3 regions of the Mesorhizobium sp. WSM4837 genome follow, and region 2 is predicted to be linked to each of the others. Evidence: predicted binding sites of a transcription regulator. Region 2 holds the regulator's gene; each other region holds the start of a gene.
What was found. The regulator LexA, encoded in region 2, represses DNA repair genes until DNA is damaged. The targets are predictions, from matches to a motif close to TGTTCNNNNTGTGTTCNG.
Positions count from the first base shown of each region.

Region 1: ruvC (crossover junction endodeoxyribonuclease RuvC) is a predicted target of LexA. The motif match lies at 2,500-2,517, and genes of this name have one in related genera.
Region 3: AC0L3D_RS12240 (helicase-related protein) is a predicted target of LexA. The motif match lies at 3,435-3,452, and genes of this name have one in related genera.

Region 1 covers NZ_JBVVQE010000017.1:56,861-63,784, forward strand. The annotation lists gene ruvB (Holliday junction branch migration DNA helicase RuvB) at 1-504, opposite strand, end outside; gene AC0L3D_RS12430 (PIN domain-containing protein) at 563-967, opposite strand; gene AC0L3D_RS12435 (AbrB/MazE/SpoVT family DNA-binding domain-containing protein) at 964-1,248, opposite strand; gene ruvA (Holliday junction branch migration protein RuvA) at 1,318-1,938, opposite strand; gene ruvC (crossover junction endodeoxyribonuclease RuvC) at 1,949-2,458, opposite strand; partial or broken gene AC0L3D_RS12450 (LysR substrate-binding domain-containing protein) at 2,575-2,775, opposite strand; gene AC0L3D_RS12455 (hypothetical protein) at 3,081-3,368, shown strand; gene AC0L3D_RS12460 (hypothetical protein) at 3,451-3,618, opposite strand; gene AC0L3D_RS12465 (DUF2200 domain-containing protein) at 3,615-3,965, opposite strand; gene rcdA (protease adaptor protein RcdA) at 4,378-4,908, opposite strand; gene AC0L3D_RS12475 (hypothetical protein) at 5,309-5,713, opposite strand; gene AC0L3D_RS12480 (sulfite exporter TauE/SafE family protein) at 6,022-6,792, opposite strand; gene AC0L3D_RS12485 (Lrp/AsnC family transcriptional regulator) at 6,904-6,924, opposite strand, start outside.
Region 2 covers NZ_JBVVQE010000025.1:75,404-82,327, forward strand. The annotation lists gene trpD (anthranilate phosphoribosyltransferase) at 1-53, shown strand, start outside; gene trpC (indole-3-glycerol phosphate synthase TrpC) at 58-909, shown strand; gene moaC (cyclic pyranopterin monophosphate synthase MoaC) at 976-1,473, shown strand; gene AC0L3D_RS16870 (molybdopterin molybdotransferase MoeA) at 1,473-2,678, shown strand; gene lexA (transcriptional repressor LexA) at 2,783-3,520, shown strand; gene AC0L3D_RS16880 (ComEC/Rec2 family competence protein) at 3,514-5,970, opposite strand; gene gltX (glutamate--tRNA ligase) at 6,072-6,924, shown strand, end outside.
Region 3 covers NZ_JBVVQE010000017.1:9,504-16,427, forward strand. The annotation lists gene phaR (polyhydroxyalkanoate synthesis repressor PhaR) at 1-510, opposite strand, end outside; gene AC0L3D_RS12230 (acetyl-CoA C-acetyltransferase) at 823-2,001, shown strand; gene phbB (acetoacetyl-CoA reductase) at 2,125-2,850, shown strand; gene AC0L3D_RS12240 (helicase-related protein) at 3,628-6,924, shown strand, end outside.

The DNA.
Region 1 (6,924 bases), on a different contig from region 2:
CGGATTGGTCAATAGGCCGAGCCGGGTGGTGGCGGCGACCAGGGTGAAGCGGGCAAGATCGATCTTGACCGAGCGCGCCGCCGGCCCTTCGCCGATGATCAGGTCGAGCTGGAAATCCTCCATCGCCGGATAAAGGATTTCCTCGACCGCCGGGTTGAGCCGGTGGATCTCGTCGATGAACAGCACGTCGCGGTCTTCGAGATTGGTGAGCAGTGCTGCGAGATCGCCGGCCTTGGCGATGACCGGGCCGGAGGTCGAGCGGAAATTGACGCCGAGCTCACGTGCCATGATCTGCGCCAGCGTCGTCTTGCCGAGGCCGGGCGGGCCGACGAACAGCACATGGTCGAGCGCCTCGCTGCGCCCCTTGGCGGCCTCGATGAACACTTTGAGATTGGCCCGCACCGCCGCCTGGCCGACAAAATCGCCGAGCGTCTGCGGACGCAAGGTCTGCTCGGCGTCCTCGCCGCGCTTGTCGGGAGCAATGAGGCGTGGCGAAAGGCTCATGCGGGCACCTCGAAGGAACATCGAATGATGGGAGAAACCCTCAAATGGTATGTGTCGCTCATGCGAGCAGTTCCATGCCGGGAATGGCCTTGGCAGCACGCTGATCGAAAGTGACTGTGTGCGAGCAACCCAATTTCCGATTGTGCTCGGAAATCAACGCGTCGGCAAAGTCGACCTGCACCGAATTCGATCGCTCGAGCGCGATGACGATAGCATCGAAATCTTCGAACTCCAGCGTCTTGATCTTGAGCAGCCGCTGGATCGCGGCCAACACCTGTTCCTTTGGCTGCCTGTAGCGCGAAGCCAACGACCAGCTGAATTCGACCAGCACGATCAAGCTTACGAAACCGGGCATTTCCGCACTGAGGCCGCCGCCGAACGCAAGCGCCTTCGCCCGCTGCTCCGGATCGTCGTTAAGAACCATGCGAAGCAAAACGTTTGTATCGATCCCGATCGACGTCAAGCGGCACCCTCTTGTCCGTCGTTTGACCGATCTCCGACAACATGCCGGCCGACCGCATCCCGCACTGCGGCGTCGATCTCCTCCAGCGTAGCAGGACCGCCAGGCGGATCTCCCAAGAATCCGGCGAGGTCGGCAAATCCGAGATTGCGCGGCGTTCCGATCAGAACACCATCCATGACCGTCCAGGCAATCGTATCGCCTGTCTTGAGTGACAAGGCGTCCCGGACGTCCTTCGGAATCGTGAGCTGCCCCTTGGAGGTCAGACTGGCATACGCACCCATATTCTTACTCCTGGAGAAAATTCTTACCAATTACATAGTAGTCGGAATTTTATTTTTCCAGCAACCATTTCACCGCGCCAGTTCCTTCAGCCCGAAGCGGATCAGCTTCGACGCATCCGCGTCCTCACCGGCGCTTTTCAGCGCCGCCGCCACCGCATTGGCGGCGGTATCGCGCGAATAGCCGAGATTGACCAGCGCCGAGACGGCGTCGGTGATCGGCGCCGGCGCGACGCCTTCGCCAAGCTCCTGCTTCAGGCCGATGGTGCCGGACGCAGCGCCTGCAAAGGCCGGCGCCTTGTTCTTCAGTTCGGTGACGATGCGCTCGGCCACCTTCTTGCCGACGCCGGGCGCGCGGCTGACCATGGCAATATCACGCAGCGCGATGGCATTGGCGAGATCGGCCGGCGCCAGCGTCGAGAGAATAGCCAGCGCCACCTTGGCGCCGACGCCCTGCACATTGCTCATCAGCAGCCGGAACCATTGGCGCTCCAGAACCGACTGGAAACCGTACAGCCTCAACATGTCTTCGCGGACATAGGTCTCGATGAACAGCACCACCGCCTCGCCGGGGGCCGGCAAGGCGGCCAGCGTGCGCGCCGAGCAGTGGGCGACATAGCCGACGCCGTGCACATCGATGATGCAGAAATCCTCGTCGATCTCGTCCAGCGTGCCTTTTAGCTTGCCGATCATGTGTGGTCCTTCATGCCAGCGCCGCCAACCTGTAGACAACACTCTGCCGATGATGCGCGTGGCAGATGGCAATGGCCAGCGCGTCGGCGGCATCGTCGGTGTCGAACGTCGCCTTCGGCATCAGCACCTTGACCATCATGTGGATCTGCTTCTTGTCGCCATGGCCGACGCCGATCACCGCCTTCTTGACGGCGTTGGGCGCATATTCGGCAACGACCAGGCCGGCCAGCGCCGGCACCAGCATGGCGATGCCGCGCGCCTGGCCGAGCTTCAGGGTCGCGGCCGCATCCTTGTTGACGAATGTCTGCTCGACCGCCGCCTCGTGCGGCATGGCGGCGTGCAGGATCTCGGCAAGCCCGTCATGCAACTGGCAAAGCCGTGTCGCCAGCGCCGCCTTGTCGTCTGAACGCACGGTGCCGGAGGCGACGAAGCGCAGCGAGTTGCCGAGGCTTTCGACGATGCCCCAGCCGGTGCGCCTCAGCCCCGGATCGATGCCGATGATGCGAATCGTTTCCCCCATCCGCCAAGTCTACCCGTGGCGGACAGCGATGCCAGCGAAATGTGAACAAACCAGAAACAGGTTCTGCTGCGTCCTAATAGGGCGTGAGCCAATCGCGCGGTTTAGATCCCCTCGCTTCAATTCCGATGTCGTAGCGCATCGACGATGACTTTGAACGCGGGAAGATTTTGACGACGGCTCGGATAGTAGAGGAAATAGCCTTCAAAAAACGGCGACCAATCGTCCAGAAGCTGAACCAGCTTGCCACGTGCGATGTGCTGCTCGACGATGTTCTCCGGGACGTAGGCGATGCCGTATCCACTGGCCGCCGCGCGGACAGTCTGGCCCGGCAGGCCAGATGCTTATCATCACGAGCGGTCAGGGCTGGGTGCAGGAAGAGGGCAGAACCAGCTAGCGCCGAGCAGCAGACGCGCTCGGCCGAAGAGTTTGGCACCTGTCGGTGATCGGTCGGGTCCCAAGCCAATTTCCCGCGCTCCACTTTACTGCAAGACGGTCAAATTTGAGCTTTCGCATTCATGTTTTGTCGAGCGTATCTCTTAGAGTCGCCTAAACCTTCTGGGCCGTAAGCTGTAACCGTGCTGAATCGCCGTCAGCGCCGATGACGACGAAATAGGAGAACGCAATGCCTCGCAATCACGTTGAACGTCTTGAAGAGTTCAGGGAAATCCTGGTCGCGACTCGACGCGAAGGAGTCCGTAACGTGCACCATACCCGCGACGCAATGCGGGCAAGCGGGTTTCAGATCGGGGACAGCGATGGCTCCAGCTACGGAGCCAAGCTAAAGGAGCTCCAAGAGGAAATCGAGGCAGTCGATCGCGCCCTCGAAGACGAGAAACGGCTGGCCTTGGCCCTTGAAAGTGCGGCTCAACCCCGCCGACCAATCAAGCCGAGAATCGTAAAGGGAACATAGAGCCGGCGACGGCCCTTGCTGCCCGTCGCGTGGATATGCCTGCGACATCGTGTCGGGCTCGTCGTCGCCGTGTTACAGAGCCCTAAACGTCATCCGTTGCCATCAAACGGGCCGGCCGAAGCCGCCCTGTGTCGATGTCGAATTCGCTGTGTCCATCATTGTCGATGCCGTCGCTACCCTCGCCAACGGCGTTCTTCAGGTATCCGATCTGAAACGGATCGCGGTCGATGCGATCGTGCGATCGCGTCATTTCCGCAAGATCTTCTCCATCGCCTTGCCCCTGGCAAGCTCATCAATCAGCTTGTCGAGGTAGCGGGTTTCCTTCATCAGCGGGTCTTCGATGTCTTCCACCCGGACACCACAGATCACCCCCGTGATCAAATTCCGAGAAGGATTCAGTTGAGGCGCCTGATCAAAGAAATCCTTCAGGCTGGTTTTCTTCCCCAGCTGGGCGTCCAGCCGCTTCTGGGTGTAGCCCGTCAGCCAGCGGATGATCTCATCAACCTCGGCTTTGGTGCGTCCTTTCTTTTCCGCTTTGGCGACATAGTGCGGATAGACGCTGGCAAAGCTCATGGAATAGATTCGATGCTCGGTCATTGCACCCCCTTATGCGGGCTGGACCAGAGGTTTGAAACAGCGCCGCAGATGTTCGATGCTGTCCGCGTCAATTCTACCCGTGCTCGTCGCCTCGGCAATGCTTTGATCGCGTCGATCGCATCCTGCGACGAGTCTATCCGGACTTCGTTATTGATCTTGCCTTCAACGGATGACCGGTCGCGCTACTCGGGCACAAGGTTTGGCTATCCTACCGGGCAATGCAAGATCTAGTGCCTGTCTAGGCTGCCACTGGGCAGTATGGGGACTAGTGAGCGCGTAAATGGCGCGTTTGCGCAATTATGCTCGAAACCAGCCCGGCGGCTTGCGGCCCCATTTCGGCCCAAACACGATTTGAGGATTGGCCCACAAAAGGACGCTCCTGGCGTTTAGCGGAGAATTATCGAGCAGTCTCTCAGCCGCGGGCGAAAGCCGTGTTGAGCAGCGTGATCTGATCGGAAACCGGATTGATGCGGCGGCCGGATGGAGCGGCCTCGGCCACGGCGCCGCCGTAGATTTCCTCGTCCATGCGACGCACCAGCGCCTGCAGGCGCAGCGAGCGGTCGATGAGGTCAAGAAAATCCTTGGGCAGCTCGACCCAGCCTGCGGCATCGTTGTTGGCGGAAGCGGTATCGAGACGCACCTTGGATTTTTCGGAAGCAACCTGATCGCGAGTCATCTCGCCGGAATTCGCGGCGCGCTGCAGAAGCAGCCATGAGGCGACCTGCATCAGCCTCGTGGTCAGTCGCATCGACTCGGCCGCATAGAGCGTCGCCGCCAGCCTGGACAGTTTCTTCGCCTCGGCCCGGCCCTTGCCGTCCAGATATTCGGCCGCCTGCTCGACCAGGCCCATGCCTTCCTGGTAGAGCGGCTTGAAGGATTGGGAGAAAACCCGGCGCTCCGCCAGCTTGATGGTTTTCGCGCTTCCCATCGAAGGATCGTTCATCGATACGCCCTGCACTTGCCTTACAGCCGGCCGAATCGGCGTCATCGCCGTCACGCCTGCACCCTATATGACCGAGGCTTGAAAATGCGCTTCGCCGCCGGTGAAGGCAAGCACATGTTTAACAAACGGTTAACGGCGGCGCAGCGGCACGGGCGACCGGCAATCCGGATCGCCGAAAAAAAAGAGCCGCGGATAAGGCGGCTCTCAGGAGTTTAACAGGGAGGCGTCAAACAAAGTGGCTCCAACCACTCGGTAAGAATCCAGATCACTGGATGCGCATAGTAAACGCCCGTAAAGCTTAATGAAGCCTTAACAGCGTGGATATTTTTTGAACAAGCGTCGCCCGCTGTGCCGTAACAGCACAACAACTCCAGGCTTTTTGGGGCCTAGACCTTTGGACTCAGGCCTTTTGCGTCTCAGCATGCCGCTCTGCCTTCCACGCCACCGGCAGCGCGATATAGGCGAACAGCAGCAGCCCCGCGTAAAAGCCCATCGAGGATGTTGCCACCAGCGGCTCGATCGCCGGGTTGCCGGCAAGCATGATGTAAAGGCCGATCAATAGGCCGGTGCCACTGATTGCCGTCAACCAGAAATGCACGGTGGCAAGCGTCTTTTCCGCGACTGCCGGAAACAGATGGTAGAAGAAGGCGAACACCGCCGACATCAGCCATCCGGCCACCATGATGTGGGCGTGGGTTGGCATCTGCGCATGATCTTTGCTGATCGCCATCTGCAGGCCGAGCGCCATTCCGACCAGTGCGTAGACAACGGCCAGCGTGAAGAAGTTTCGTGCTACCTTTTGCATTGTGTGCCCCGATTTGCCTTTTCCCGTCATGGGAATGGGTTGAGATCAGGCGGTCGCCCCGCCACCGGGTCCCCGGCATCGGCGCATTAGCATCGGCAATGTTTCTGGACGATGTCGCATCGCGCCCGACCCTTCCCCGGCGCTGCCACAATAGCCGAAAACGGCGGGACGCGCTTGCGCAATCCTCGAGCGGTTCCCTTCCGGCCGTGTCTCACAGGACGCCGAACAAAGCCGTCTCCCGCGCAACATCGTTCCGAAACAACGCTGCTGACGGCTCGGCTGCCGGCGGCTTCCAACCGGCTGGCAATCTAGAAAAGGCCGGCGGTCCCGTCCCACAGGAGCTTGACCGCGACGACCGCTACGGTCGCATAGGTGAAGGGGTAGAACAGCTCCGGTCGCATCCGCCGCACCAGCCAGGCGCCGGCGATGGTCGAGAGCGGCGCCAGCGGTACCAGAACCGCCGATGCGGTCAGGTTGGTGGTGTCGAACTGTCCGAGCGCAAAATAGGGGATGAGCTTCAACGCGTTGGTGGCGGCAAAGAAGATTGCGGCGGTGCCCGACAGCACTTTCGGATCGAGCCGGATCGGCAGCGCATAGACCTGAAAGGGCGGGCCGCCGACATGGGCGACGAAGCTGGTGAAGCCGGCGACCGTCCCCCAGAGTGCGGCAGCCGCGCGGTTGGGCTCGGCCGAGTGGCGCGCACCGTGCCGCACCTGTAGATAGACCCAGCGAAGCACGAAGATAATCGCCACGGCGCCGACGATCAGCCGCACCATTTCCGCTGTCACCAGCGCCGCGGTCAGCCAGCCGAGGCCGATGCCGATCACTGCCCCCGGCATCATGTCCGCAAGCATCTTGCGGTCGTAGACCCCCCACCATGTCCACACCGAGACGACGTCCATCAGGCACAGTATGGGCAGCAGGATGGCGGCTGCCTGCACCGGCGGCATGGCCAGCGCCATCAGCGGCACGCCGACGAAACCGACCGCGCCGCCAAAGCCGCCCTTGGACAGACCAACCAGGATGACGGCTGGAACGGCAGCGGCATAGAACCATGGATCGAATAGCAAGCCTGACATCGTCGGGGAGCAGTTGGAGGGAAAGCGTGTAGACGCTGGAATAGCCGATAAACTTTCGCGCCGCGACAGCAAATGCGCACACGACGCTGTGGTCGTTCGTGCTGAGGCCTGTCACGGTTTTGAGGAGGCAGT
Region 2 (6,924 bases):
GCGGCCGGGCGCTAAAGGTGCTTGACCGGCTGGTCGAGATTTCGAACGGATAGCGCCGTGTCTGATATCCTGCGCAAGATCGAAGCCTACAAGCGCGACGAGATCGCGGCGGCGAAGGCGCGGGTGCCGCTTGCCCAAATCAAGGCGCGGGCAAAGGATGCCGACGCACCACGCGGCTTTCTCTCGGCCCTTGAAGCCAAACGCAAATCCGGCAGTTTCGCGCTGATCGCCGAGATCAAGAAGGCGAGCCCGTCCAAGGGCCTGATCCGCGCCGATTTCGATCCGCCGGCGCTGGCCACGGCCTATGCCAAAGGTGGGGCTGCCTGCCTCTCGGTGCTGACCGATGCGCCGTCTTTCCAGGGGGCGCCTGAATTCCTCACCGATGCGCGCAGCGCCGTGACATTGCCGGCTTTGCGCAAGGATTTTCTGTTCGAGCCCTATCAGGTGTTCGAGGCCCGTGCGTGGGGCGCGGACGCCATCCTGATCATCATGGCGAGCGTCGATGACGCCGTGGCCAGGGAACTCGAAACGACGGCGTTCGAGCTCGGCATGGACGCGCTGGTCGAGGTGCATGACGAGGCCGAGACGGAACGCGCGCTGAAACTGTCGTCGCGGCTGATCGGCATCAACAACCGCAATCTGCGGACGTTCGAAACCAGCATCGAGACATCGGAGCGGCTCGCGGCGATGGTGCCGGCCGACCGGCTGCTGGTCAGCGAGAGCGGTATTTTCTCGCACCAGGACTGCCGCAGGCTGGAACGGAGCGACATTGGCACTTTCCTCGTCGGCGAGAGCCTGATGCGGCAACAGGACGTGGCCACTGCGACGCACCTGCTTTTGACGGGCAAGGCGCCCGCCAATGCATCTGCCCGAAAATCGCAATCGATGTTCGGAGAGCATGATGCATAAATACAAAGCGTCAGAGTGTAGTTTGTGCGTCCAAACGGACGCACGTCGCTCCAGGGTGACCTGACGATGTCGGCCGCCCTCACCCATCTTGGCGCGGAAGGCGAAGCCAATATGGTCGATGTCGGCGACAAGGCGGAGACGACCCGCACGGCAATCGCCGAAGGTCTTGTCTCGATGCGGCCCGAAACGCTGAAAATGATTCTCGACGGCGATGCCAAGAAGGGCGACGTGCTGGGCACGGCGCGCATCGCCGGCATCATGGCGGCCAAGAGGACGCATGAGCTGATCCCGCTCTGCCATCCGCTGCTGTTGACCAAGATATCGGTAGACATCGAACCTGACGCGAAGCTGCCCGGCCTGAAGGTCACGGCGCTGGCCCGTGTCACCGGCAAGACCGGCGTCGAGATGGAAGCGCTGACCGCCGTCTCGGTCGCCTGCCTGACCATCTATGATATGGCCAAGGCGGTCGATCGCGGCATGGCGATCTCCGGCATCAGGCTGGTGGAAAAGACCGGCGGCAAATCCGGCGACTACAAGGCGGATGCCCAGGGGGCAGGCCAATAATGGCGCTGCTTGCGGTCGCCGAGGCGCTCGAGCACCTGCTTGCGGATGCTGCGCCCTTGCCGGCTGAAAGCGTCGCCCTGATGGATGCCGCCGACCGCGTGCTGGCGGAGCCGCTCATGGCGCTCCGCACCCAGCCGCCATTCAACGCGTCGGCCATGGACGGCTATGCCGTGCGGGCCGACGATGTCGCGTCCGTGCCCGCGAGACTTTCGGTGATCGGCATGGCGCCGGCCGGACGAGGCTTTGCCGGAACAGTCGGCGCGGCGCAGGCCGTGCGCATCTTCACCGGCGCGCCGCTTCCCGGAGGCGCCGACACCATCGTCATCCAGGAGAATGTCCGCGACCTCGGCGGCGGCATGGTCGAAGTGACCGCGCCGACGGTTGAAGGCCGCAACATCCGCCGCCTCGGGCTCGATTTCTTGCAGGGCGACATGCTGCTGGAGAAGGGCCGCCTGCTTGATCCCGCGGCATTGTCGCTGGCGGCGTCGGCCAACCACCAGCAGGTCCGCGTGGTGAAACGGCCGCTGGTCGCCATCATCGCCACCGGCGACGAATTGCTGCCGCCGGGCAGCGACCTTGGCCCCGACCAGATCATCTCCTCCAATGCCTATGGCGTCGCCGCCGCGGCCCGCTCGGTCGGCGCCTGCGCACTCGATCTCGGCATCGCCCCCGACCGCAAGGAGGCGATCGCCGCGCTGGTGAAAAAAGCCGTCGCCGCAGGCGCGGACGTCATCGTTACGCTGGGCGGCGCCTCGGTCGGCGACCACGACCTCGTCCATGACGTGCTGACCGGCGAAGGCATGGCGCTCGATTTCTGGAAAATCGCCATGCGGCCCGGCAAGCCACTGATGTTCGGGCGGCTGGGCGCCATCCGCTGCATCGGCCTGCCTGGCAATCCGGTGGCCAGCCTGGTCGGCACGCAGCTCTTTCTGAAGCCGCTGCTGGCGCGGCTCGGCGGCCGCGCGTTCCGCCAGGACATGCGTCAGGCGCGGCTCGGCGCCGCCATGCCGGCCAACGATCTCAGGCAGGACTATGTACGCGCGGTGGTGAAGGAAGAAGCTGGCACGCTTGAGGCAACGCCGTTCAGTGTCCAGGATTCCTCGATGCTCAGAATGCTGGCCGACGCCAACGGACTGGTCGTGCGCGAGCCATTCGCTCCCGCGGCCGCAGCGGGCGCCGCCTGCAGCGTGCTGATGCTACGCTGAACAAAACGTCAACACATTCATTAAACTTTAAATGGTTGCGGAACACAACTGGAACAGATAGTGTTTGTTCTGGGTTTGTTTTTCTGATTCTGTTGGGGGTCGCGATGCTGACACGCAAACAACATGAACTGCTGATGTTCATTCACGAGCGGCTGAAGGAAAGCGGCATTCCGCCCTCGTTCGACGAGATGAAGGAAGCGCTCGACCTCGCCTCCAAATCGGGGATCCACCGGCTGATCACGGCGCTGGAGGAACGCGGTTTCATTCGCCGCCTGCCCAACCGCGCCCGCGCGCTGGAGGTGCTGCGCCTGCCCGATTCAATCGCGCCGGGCCTCAATGCGGCGCGCAAATTCTCGCCGAGCGTCATTCAAGGCTCCCTTGGGCAGGGCGGCCTCGGACGCCAGATCAAGCCGGCGCCTTCGCGCATGCGTGCGGCCGGCAATGACGACGACGTCGCTGCCACCGTTTCCATACCGGTGATGGGCCGCATCGCTGCCGGTGTGCCGATCGACGCCATCCAGCACCAGACGCATTCGATCTCGGTGCCACCGGACATGATCACCGGCGGCACGCACTACGCGCTGGAGGTCAAGGGTGATTCGATGATCGAGGCCGGCATCTTCGACGGCGACACGGTCATCATCCGCAACGCCGACACCGCCCAGCCTGGCGAGATCATTGTCGCTCTGGTCGACGAGGAGGAAGCGACGCTGAAGCGATTTCGCCGCAAAGGTGCCTCTATCGCACTGGAAGCCGCCAATCCGGCCTACGAGACGCGCATCTTCGGGCCGGACCGGGTCAAGGTGCAGGGCAAGCTCGTCGGATTGATCCGGCGTTACTGAACGGCGGGCTTCCTGGGTTTCTCGGCCCTGCGGTATGGCGGCAGGCCCCTCGCCTCGCGCGAAAATCGCCGCTGCTCATGCCAGGGCCTATATGGCTGTCTGACGGCAAAACGGATTTCTGCGCGCGTCGTCGCCGATAGCGGATCGAAGAAGACGGCGGCACTGCCCATGCGAGCGAGCTGCCGTTTGGTGACGACGAGAACCAGCGGGTTGCGGCAGGGTTTGTAATAGGCTGTGGCATCGTCGATGACGATCAAATCCGCAAAGGCACAGGCCGGCCGCGCGGTTTCACGGTTGTCGGCGAGCGCGATGAGCGCGCCGGACGGATGCCGGGCCAGGCACAGGCCGGCAGTGCAGGTGAAAGGCGCTCCCGGCGGCAGGTCGGCCGGATCGGCGATGTCGAACCGCACATCTCCTTTTTCGAATGTCTCCGGCTCGACGATCGTTGTTGAAACCAGCGCATGTTTCCAGTTGTCGGTGGTGAATTCGTTCGAACGCACCCGGTTGACGGCAAGTTCGCCGCCGCCGATCGGCAGTGCCACCAGATGCGCATCCTCCGAGATCAGCACGTCGGGGGTGCGCGTCTCGGAAATCGTCAGCAGGCCGGCGAGCGCAAAGGGAAGTGCCGCAACCCGCAGCCACGTCGTGGCCATCGTGGCGATGACCAGGGCGACCGTCACCAGCAGAACCGATTGCAACGAAATCAGGCCGACTGCATCGACCGGCGAACGCTCCGAGATCCATCCCGAAATTGCAATCATCGCCGTCAGGCCCTTGCCCATCATGTAGAGGAAAGGGCCGTCGAGGCCGAAAGGCATTGCCAAGGCGCTGAGGACGGCCAGGAACATGACGATCGTGACGATCGGCATGACCGCCAGATTGGCGAACAGGCTGAGCGGCGAGACGCGCTGGAAGTGCCAGATGGCGAAGAGCGCGGTGGCGCTGCCGGCAATGATGGAGGTCATTGCGATGGTGCCTGCCCCAGCGACGAGCTTGCGCGTGACGAAAGCGGCCGGTGACCGTCGCTGTCGCGGCGCCTTGGCCTTGTCGGCACGAAAGTCGGACCAACTGGCATAGGCGCCCACGAGAGCCGCAGTCGCAGCGAAGGACATCTGGAAGCTTGGGCCGACCACCTCGTGCGGCGACACGACGATGACGGCGATGGCCGAAATCGCCAGGTTGCGCATGGTGAGTGCCGCCCGGTCGAACAGCACGGCGACAAGCATTACCGCCAGCATGATGAAGCTGCGTTCAGCCGCGACCACGATACCGGAGAAAATCAGATAGGCAGCGATGGAGACGAGTGCGGCAGCAGCCGCATATTTCTTGACCGGCCGGCGCGACGAAAAGTCGGGAAACAGCGCAAAGGCGCTGCGCAGCAATCCCATGACGGTGCCGGCGACAAGCGCCATGTGCAGGCCGGAAATGGAGATGATGTGGTAGATGCCGGTGCGCCGCATCGATTCGTTTATCTCTTCGGGGATGCCGGCACGCACGCCGACGATCAGCGCAGCGGCAATCTCCCCCTCGGCACCACCGATGCTGTCCCTGATATGGTCGGCGATGGTTTCGCGCGCCTTCTCGATCGACGAAGAAAGGCGTGCGGTTAACGGTGCATCTTCGGAGACGACGATCTTTGGACTGCCGAGGAAAAAGCCACTGGCACCGATACCGGCGAAATAGCTGTCAAAGGAAAAGTCAAAGCTGTCCGGTCTGACCGGGCCAGTCGGAGGCAGAAGCCTCACATAGCCGGTTGCCACCGAGCCTGCGGTCATCTCAGCGGGAATCTTGCGTGCCGACACCCTGACACGTTCGGGTGCATAACGCAGTGTCGGCCGGGCGGTCGACATCACATCGATGGTCAGCCTGATCCGGCCGTTCGCCATTTGGTCGAGCCTGACGACACGGCCGGTCAGCCGGGTCTGGATTTCCGAACCGAGCATCTTCGTTCCGGCGCGCCAGGTTTCAACCTTGGCGGCGAGCACACCAAGCGCGCACAGCAACGCTGCCATGAAGCACAGGTGCGTTTTGCGGCGTGAGCGCGTGACGGCCGCACACAATGCCGTAAGGACCACGACGGCGATGGGCTGGGCAAAGTCCGGTTCGACGGCAAGCGAAAAATAGACGATCACCCCGCATGCCAGGAAAACCGGCACCAGCAGGAAGGCGACGCCCCGGTCGAGTTCCAGGCCGGCTGCCGCGGCCACGCTGTTGCGGACACCGGATGGTGAAAGATGGCTGAGCTGTCGGCGAAAACGAATGACAGGGCCGGGTGCTGAAGCCGGTATCGGCGCCGGGCGATCCGGCGAAAGAGGTTGGATGCTCAGCGGCGACGCAGGCAGCGAAACGGGTAGCGACTCAGTGTGAGGAACGTCGGCAAACAGCGATCGTTCGCTGACGCTTGCGGTCGCGCCCTCGCTCTCGTCCACGCCGCGGCCTGGTCCAGCCATAGGGTTCGCCCCTTGCGCCCTTGACCTCCTATGCTACATGAACGCGCGACGCGCGAAAGTCCGCGCACCACATCCGTTTTCTGCGCTTGCCCAGGAGTTCCATGTCGGACAAGGTCGTCACCCGTTTTGCCCCTTCGCCCACCGGATTCCTGCATATTGGCGGGGCGCGCACGGCGCTGTTCAATTGGCTGTATGCGAAACACACTGGCGGCAAGATGCTGCTGCGCATCGAGGACACCGATCGCGAGCGTTCGACCGATGCGGCAACCGCTGCCATCCTCGATGGGCTCTCCTGGCTCGGCCTCACCTGGGACGGCGAACCGGTATCCCAGTTCGAGCGCGCGCCGCGCCACCGCGCGGTTGCCGAGGAGCTGGTGCGCCTCGGCAAAGCCTATTACTGCTATGCGACGCCGGCCGAGCTGGAGGCGATGCGCGAGAGTGCGCGGGCCAACGGCTTGCCTCCCCGCTATGACGGCCGCTGGCGCGACCGCGACCCGTCAGAGGCACCGGTTGGCGCCAGGGGCGCGATCCGCATCAAGGCGCCGGCCGAAGGCGAGACGGTGGTACATGACCGCGTGCAGGGCGAAGTCCGCTTCCCCAACAAGGACCTCGACGATTTCATCATCCTGCGCTCGGACGGCAACCCGACCTATATGCATGCCGTCGTCGTCGACGACCACGACATGGGCATCACCCACATCATCCGCGGCGACGACCATCTGACCAATGCCGCCCGCCAAATGGTGATCTATCGAGCCTTGGGCTGGGAGGTGCCGTCAATGGCGCATATCCCGCTGATCCATGGCGCCGACGGCGCCAAGCTGTCGAAGCGGCACGGCGCCCTCGGCGTTGAAGCCTATCGCGCCATGGGCTATCTGCCCGAGGCACTGCTCAACTACCTGGCGCGGCTCGGCTGGAGCCACGGCGACGACGAGGTCATATCGATCACCGACA
Region 3 (6,924 bases), on a different contig from region 2:
AGTGCCATTCGAGCCTGCGGGTGGGCCAGCGGGTGGGAATGGCGTGAACAGGCGCATGGCGTTCTGGAACATTTCCATATTGCGGCGCGTCTGCTCTTCCAGCGCCTTGATCGGCGTGGTGATCTTCATCATGTCCAGCGGCGACTTGCCCAACGCACCCTTCATCTGCTCGCGGAAGCGTTCCTGCTCCTTTGAGAAGGCGATCATCGACTGTTCGAGGAAGCTCGGCACGATCATCTGCATCTGGTCGCCGTAAAAAGCGATCAACTGGCGCAGGAACGGAATCGGCAGCATGTTCTGCCCTTCCTTGTTCTCCAGTTCAAAGATGATCTGGGTCAGCACCGGATGGGTGATGTCGTCGCCGGTCTTGGCGTCCTGGACGGTGAACTCCACGCCCTTCTTGACCATTTCGGCAAGGTCCTCGAGCGTCACATAGGTGCTGGTGCCGGTGTTGTAGAGGCGGCGATTGGCATATTTCTTGATGATAATCGGTTCGTCTTTCGCGGCCATCAGCATCCTCCCGGGACACCGGCGCACTTGAGGTAAGCTGCCGGTAACGATTGCGCCTTTTCAAGGATATGCGCAAAAGCGTCACAATTCCAAGCGGTTTGTGCAGTGCGGCATCAATTAATGCTGCACGGCGGGCTAAAAATGCTGCGCAGCAATGGGCCGGCTGTATCCACCACGATGCGCAACCTGCTTGCGGCGCATGGCCGGTATGCCCATTTCCGGTTTGACTTGGATCATTGAAAGGGCAAGAAAAGCCCTGACGATACAAACTGCGATACCAAAACCTCGATACCTCGAAGTGTGGAGAAGAACATGTCCGCTGCCATCGTTGTCGCCAGTGCGGCGCGCACGCCCGTCGGTTCCTTCAACGGCGCCTTCGCCGCCACGCCGGCGCATGAGCTTGGTGCCGTCGTCATCAAGGAGTTGCTGTCCCGTGCCGGTGTCGAGCCGGCGGAAGTCGACGAGGTCATCCTCGGCCAGGTGCTGACCGCGGCTCAGGGCCAGAACCCCGCCCGCCAGGCATCTATCGAAGCCGGCCTGCCAAAGGAAACCACCGCCTGGGGCCTCAACCAGGTTTGCGGCTCAGGTCTGCGCGCTATTGCTCTCGGTATGCAGCAGATCGCGACAGGCGATGCCAAGGTGATCGTTGCCGGCGGGCAGGAATCGATGTCGCTGGCCCCGCACGCTCAACACCTGCGTGCCGGCGTCAAGATGGGCGACTACAAGATGATCGACATCATGATCAAGGATGGGCTGTGGGATGCCTTCAATGGCTACCACATGGGCAACACGGCCGAAAACGTCGCTCGCCAGTTCCAGATTACCCGCGAGGACCAGGACCAGCTCGCATTGGCCTCCCAGAACAAGGCAGAGGCCGCGCAGAAGGCCGGCAAATTCAAGGACGAGATCGTGGCCTTCACCGTCAAGGGCAAGAAGGGCGACACCATTGTCGACCAGGACGAATATATCCGCCACGGCGCCACGATGGAGGCCATGACCAAGCTGAGACCGGCCTTCGACAAGGACGGCACGGTGACCGCCGCCAATGCCTCCGGCATCAATGACGGCGCCGCCGCCGTGCTGCTGATGACCGAAGCCGAAGCCGCAAAGCGCGGCATCACGCCGCTGGCGCGCATCGTGTCCTGGGCGACCGCGGGTGTCGATCCGCAGATCATGGGCACCGGGCCCATTCCCGCCTCGCGCAAGGCGCTGGCCAAGGCCGGCTGGTCGGTCGGCGATCTCGACCTGGTCGAGGCCAACGAAGCCTTCGCCGCCCAGGCCTGCGCCGTCAACAAGGACATGGGCTGGGATCCGTCGATCGTCAATGTCAATGGCGGCGCCATCGCCATCGGCCACCCGATCGGCGCCTCCGGCGCCCGCATCTTCAACACGCTGGTTTACGAGATGCGCCGCAGAAGTGCCAGGAAAGGTCTCGCCACGCTGTGCATCGGCGGCGGCATGGGGGTCGCCATGTGCGTGGAAGCGCTGTGAAGTCATCTGCAAAGCGCCGTGAGGACGGAGCGAGCAAGCCGTGAAACAGTCGGTGGCGAACAGGCTCCGCCGTTAGAGCGTTCCCCTTTCGCCGCCCGCCGATCGAGAAAAAGGGAGGATATTATGACAAAGGTAGCACTCGTCACCGGTGGGTCGCGCGGTATTGGCGCCGCGATTTCGATCGGCCTGAAAAACGCCGGCTATCAGGTCGCCGCGAACTACGCCGGCAATGACGAAGCGGCGCAGAAATTCAACGTGATGACCGGCATTCCGGTCTACAAATGGTCGGTCGCCGACTACGATGCCTGCGCCGCCGGCATCAAGCAGGTCGAGGCCGATCTCGGCCCGGTTTCCGTTCTGGTCAACAATGCCGGCATCACCCGCGACGCCATGTTCCACAAGATGACGCGCGAGCAATGGAAAGAGGTCGTCGACACCAATCTTTCCGGCGCATTCAACATGACGCACCCGCTGTGGGTCGGCATGCGCGACCGCAAGTTCGGCCGCGTCATCACCATCTCCTCGATCAATGGCCAGAAAGGCCAGACCGGCCAGGTCAATTATTCGGCGTCGAAGGCCGGCGATATCGGCTTCACCAAGGCGCTCGCCCAGGAAGGGGCGCGGGTCGGCATCACCGTCAATGTCATCTGCCCCGGCTACATCGCCACCGAGATGGTCAGGGCGATGGACGAGAAGGTGCTCAATGAGCGCGTCATCCCGCAGATCCCGGTCGGCCGCCTCGGCGAGCCGGAAGAGATCGCACGCTGCGTCGTCTTCCTGGCTTCCGACGATGCCGGTTTCATCACCGGCTCGACCATATCAGCCAATGGCGGCCAGTATATCACCTGAGGCGTCATGTCACCTGAGGCGTCGGCCTGTTGCCGGGGACTGTTGCAGCCCGCTGCGGCAGCGCTATGCCATGGGAGAGGCTTGAACCAGGCCGTTTTGCATTGCTGGCAGCCTGGTCAGCGACTGCGCCGACCGATGGGCGTGACGCCGATTTGTGCCGAAGCGGCACGCAAAGGTTAACGGCGGCCGTGCGGCCTGTGCAAAACCCTGTTCCCCGCCTGTGGATAACAGGTGGAATACCTGTTCACGATACTACATATGGGGGTGAACAAACCGGGAAACATGCTCCGGCGCCGATTCGTCGCCGTTTCGTTCCGGCTTTGAGCGCAGAGTTAAACGACAAAGGCTGAAAAACATCCCCAAATGGTTAAGGCGCGTTAGGAAAGATTAATTATTTCAAAATGTTGGATGACGCCGGCCGACCTGCGTCGATCGTTCAGCGGCAAAGGTTAACGGCGACGTCAGCCCTGCATGAAACGGGCCAGTTCGGCGATTCAGCATGTGGTGAGACTCGCAGGCGAGAAATCCAGATGTAGCCGTGAACAAACCCTGAATCTGCGCGAGTCAGCGATTCGTAGCCGATTCGTTCCAGACTCGTTCCAACTGTTAAATCGGAACGGCGGAACGGCATTTCGACGCCGACGGAAGGCTTCGAGCTGCCATCGGAATATTCTGCTTTCGCTTCACGCCCAAAATCCCTATGTGTCGGCTGTCACCCGCGCCACCACGGGGCGCGCTCCCGACAACGCGAGGCAGAGAGCCTTAATTTCCAGGTCGATGAACATCCAGCCGAAACACACTGAGCCACTGATCCTGTCAGGCCGCGACGTGACCGCTGTGCTCGGGCCGACCAACACCGGCAAGACCCATCTCGCCATCGAGCGCATGGTGGCGCATGAAAGCGGCATTATCGGCCTGCCGCTCAGGCTGCTCGCCCGCGAGGTCTATTCACGCGTCTGCGAGAAGGTCGGCGCTCATAAGGTGGCGCTCATCACCGGTGAGGAGAAGATCCAGCCCGATGGCGCCAGATATTCGGTCTGTACCGTCGAAGCCATGCCGCGCGAGACTGACGCCGCTTTCGTCGCCGTCGACGAGGTCCAGCTGGCCGGCGATCTCGAGCGCGGCCACATCTTCACCGACCGCATCCTGCATCTGCGCGGCCGCCAGGAGACGCTGCTGCTCGGCGCAGCGACCATGCACGGCATCCTCCAGCGTCTGCTGAAGGGGGTGTCGGTGGTGACGCGGCCACGGCTGTCGCATCTCGCCTATGCCGGCTCCAAGAAGCTGACCCGCCTGCCGCGACGTACGGCGATCGTCGCCTTCTCCGCCGACGAGGTCTATGCCATCGCCGAACTGATCCGCCGCCAGCAGGGCGGTGCGGCAGTCGTGCTCGGCGCGCTATCGCCGCGCACCCGCAACGCGCAGGTGGAGCTGTTCCAGTCGGGTGATGTCGATTATCTGATTGCCACCGATGCGATCGGCATGGGCCTCAACCTCGATCTCGATCACGTCGCCTTCGCCCAGAACCGCAAGTTCGACGGCTACCAGTATCGCAACCTGACGGCGGCCGAGCTCGGCCAGATCGCCGGCCGCGCCGGCCGCCACTTGCGCGACGGAACTTTTGGCGTCACCGGCCAGGTCGATCCACTGGACGAGGAACTGGTCAAGAAGATCGAAGCGCATGATTTCGACCCGGTGAAGGTGCTGCAATGGCGCACCGCGCGTTTCGATTTCGCCAACCTCGACGCGCTGAAGCGCTCGATCGAGACCAACGCGCCGGTTGAAGGCCTGACGCGCGCGCTGCCGGCGGTCGATGCGCAGGCGCTCGAACATCTGTCCCGCGACGAGGACATCCGGACGCTTGCCACCGACGCCAGGCGCGTGGCGCTGTTGTGGGAGGCCTGCGCCCTTCCCGATTACAGGAAGATCGCCCCGGCTCAGCATGCCGACCTGATCGCCTCGATCTACATGGACCTTGCCAGGCATGGCCATGTCGATGAGAATTACATGGCCGAGCAGGTGCGCCGCGCCGACACCACCGAGGGCGACATCGACACGCTGTCGCACCGGATCGCCCAGATCCGCACCTGGACTTTCGTTTCCAACCGGCCCGGCTGGCTGGCCGATCAGGCACACTGGCAGGAAAAGACGCGCGAAATCGAAGACAGATTGTCGGATGCGCTGCATGAGCGGTTGACGAAACGCTTCGTAGACCGCAGGACTTCCGTCCTCATGCGGCGCCTTAGAGAAAATACCATGCCTGAAGCCGAAATCAGTCCAACCGGAACCGTCCTCGTCGAAGGCCATCATGTCGGCGAGTTGCAGGGGTTCCGCTTCACCGCGGACCAAAGCGCCGGCGGCGAGGACGCCAAGGCGGTGCGCACAGCAGCCCAGAAGGCGCTTGCAGCCGAATTCGAGGCGCGGGCCGAACGCTTCGGCGCCTCGGCCAATGGCGACATCGCGCTCGGCTCCGATGGCACGCTGCGCTGGATCGGCGCGCCGATCGGCACGCTGGTCGCAGGCGACGAGCCGTTGAAGCCGCGCCTGGTGCTGCTGGCCGACGAGCAGCTCACCGGTCCCGCCCGTGACAAGGTCGCGGCGCGCGCCGAGCGCTTCGTCAATTTCCAGATCGAGTCGCTGCTGAAGCCGCTGGTCGACCTCAAGAACGCCGAGCAGATCACCGGCATCGGCCGCGGCATCGCCTTCCAGCTCGTCGAGAATTTCGGGCTCATCAACCGCCGCGACATCGCCGAGGAGATGAAGTCGCTCGACCAGGAGGGCCGCGCCGCCCTGCGCCGGCTCGGCGTGCGCTTCGGCGCCTACCACGTCTTCGTGCCGGCGCTGATCAAGCCGGCTCCGGCCGGACTGGTGACGCTGTTGTGGGCGCTGCAGAACGACGGCAAGGACAAGCCTGGCTTTGGCGACGTGGTTCACGCGCTGGCCTCCGGCCGCACCTCGGTGGTCATCGATCCAACCTTCGACAAGACCTTCTACAAGCTGGCCGGCTACCGCAATCTCGGCCGTCGCGCGGTGCGCGTCGACATCCTCGAACGGCTGGCCGACCTGATCCGGCCAGCAACCAACTGGAAGCCGGGCCTCGGCCAGCGCCCTGACGGCGCCTATGATGGTCAGTCCTTCATGGTGACGCCGCCGATGATGTCGATCCTCGGCGCCACGGCCGACGACATGGAAGAGATTCTGAAAGGCCTCGGCTACCGGGCCGAGCCGAAGCCGGCTGTCGAGGTGAAGGCACGGCTCGAGGCACAGGACAATGCCGCGCGCGAAGCCGCCGCGGCCAAGCAGGCGGCGGAAGAACAAGCCGAACAGGCCAAGGCAGCTGAAGCCGCGATTGCCGACGCAGCCGCCGAGGCGCCGGCCGACAGTTCTGAGCCGGATGCAGTGGCAGAAGCCACGGCGGAGGCTCTCGCGGAACCCGCTGCCGAAGCGGAACCTGTCGCAGAAGCTCAGCTGCAAACTCCGCCTGAGGTCACGGTAGAGGCACTGCCTGCAGCTGAAGCCGCAGTTCGAGAGGCAGCACCCGAAACCGCCGAGGTTGAGGTCGCACCGGCGGAGCCGGCTTCCGAAGCCTCGCCCGCAACGGCAGCAGTCTCGGCCGAACCTGCCGCGGCGGTGGAAGCCGCCATCGGCGAGGCTGCTCCAGAGGCCGAGAAAGAGGCAGAAGAACCAAAACCCATCCTGTTGTGGCGGCAGGGCCGCTTCGACCAGCGCCCACGCCACCGCCACCACGACAACCGGCCCCGTGACAGGGACAATCGCCCGCGCAGCGGACAAGCCGCGCGCGATGGCCGCAGCAACGCGCCGGCAGAGGCCGGGCAGCAGGCCGGCGCTCCAGGCGACCGGCCCGCCCGTGAAGGACGCCGCGACGGCGACGGCGCCGGCAAGCCGCGCTTCGACCGCAGCAAGTTCAAGCCCAAGCCCCAGGGCGAGCCAGGCGAACGGCGCGACGGCAAGGCGCAGGGCGAACGTCCCGATCGTCGCGAAGGCCGGCCCGACTGGAAAGGCGGCAGGCCGGACGGCAAGGGCGGCGCGCCTGGTGGAAAGCCCGCGTTCCAG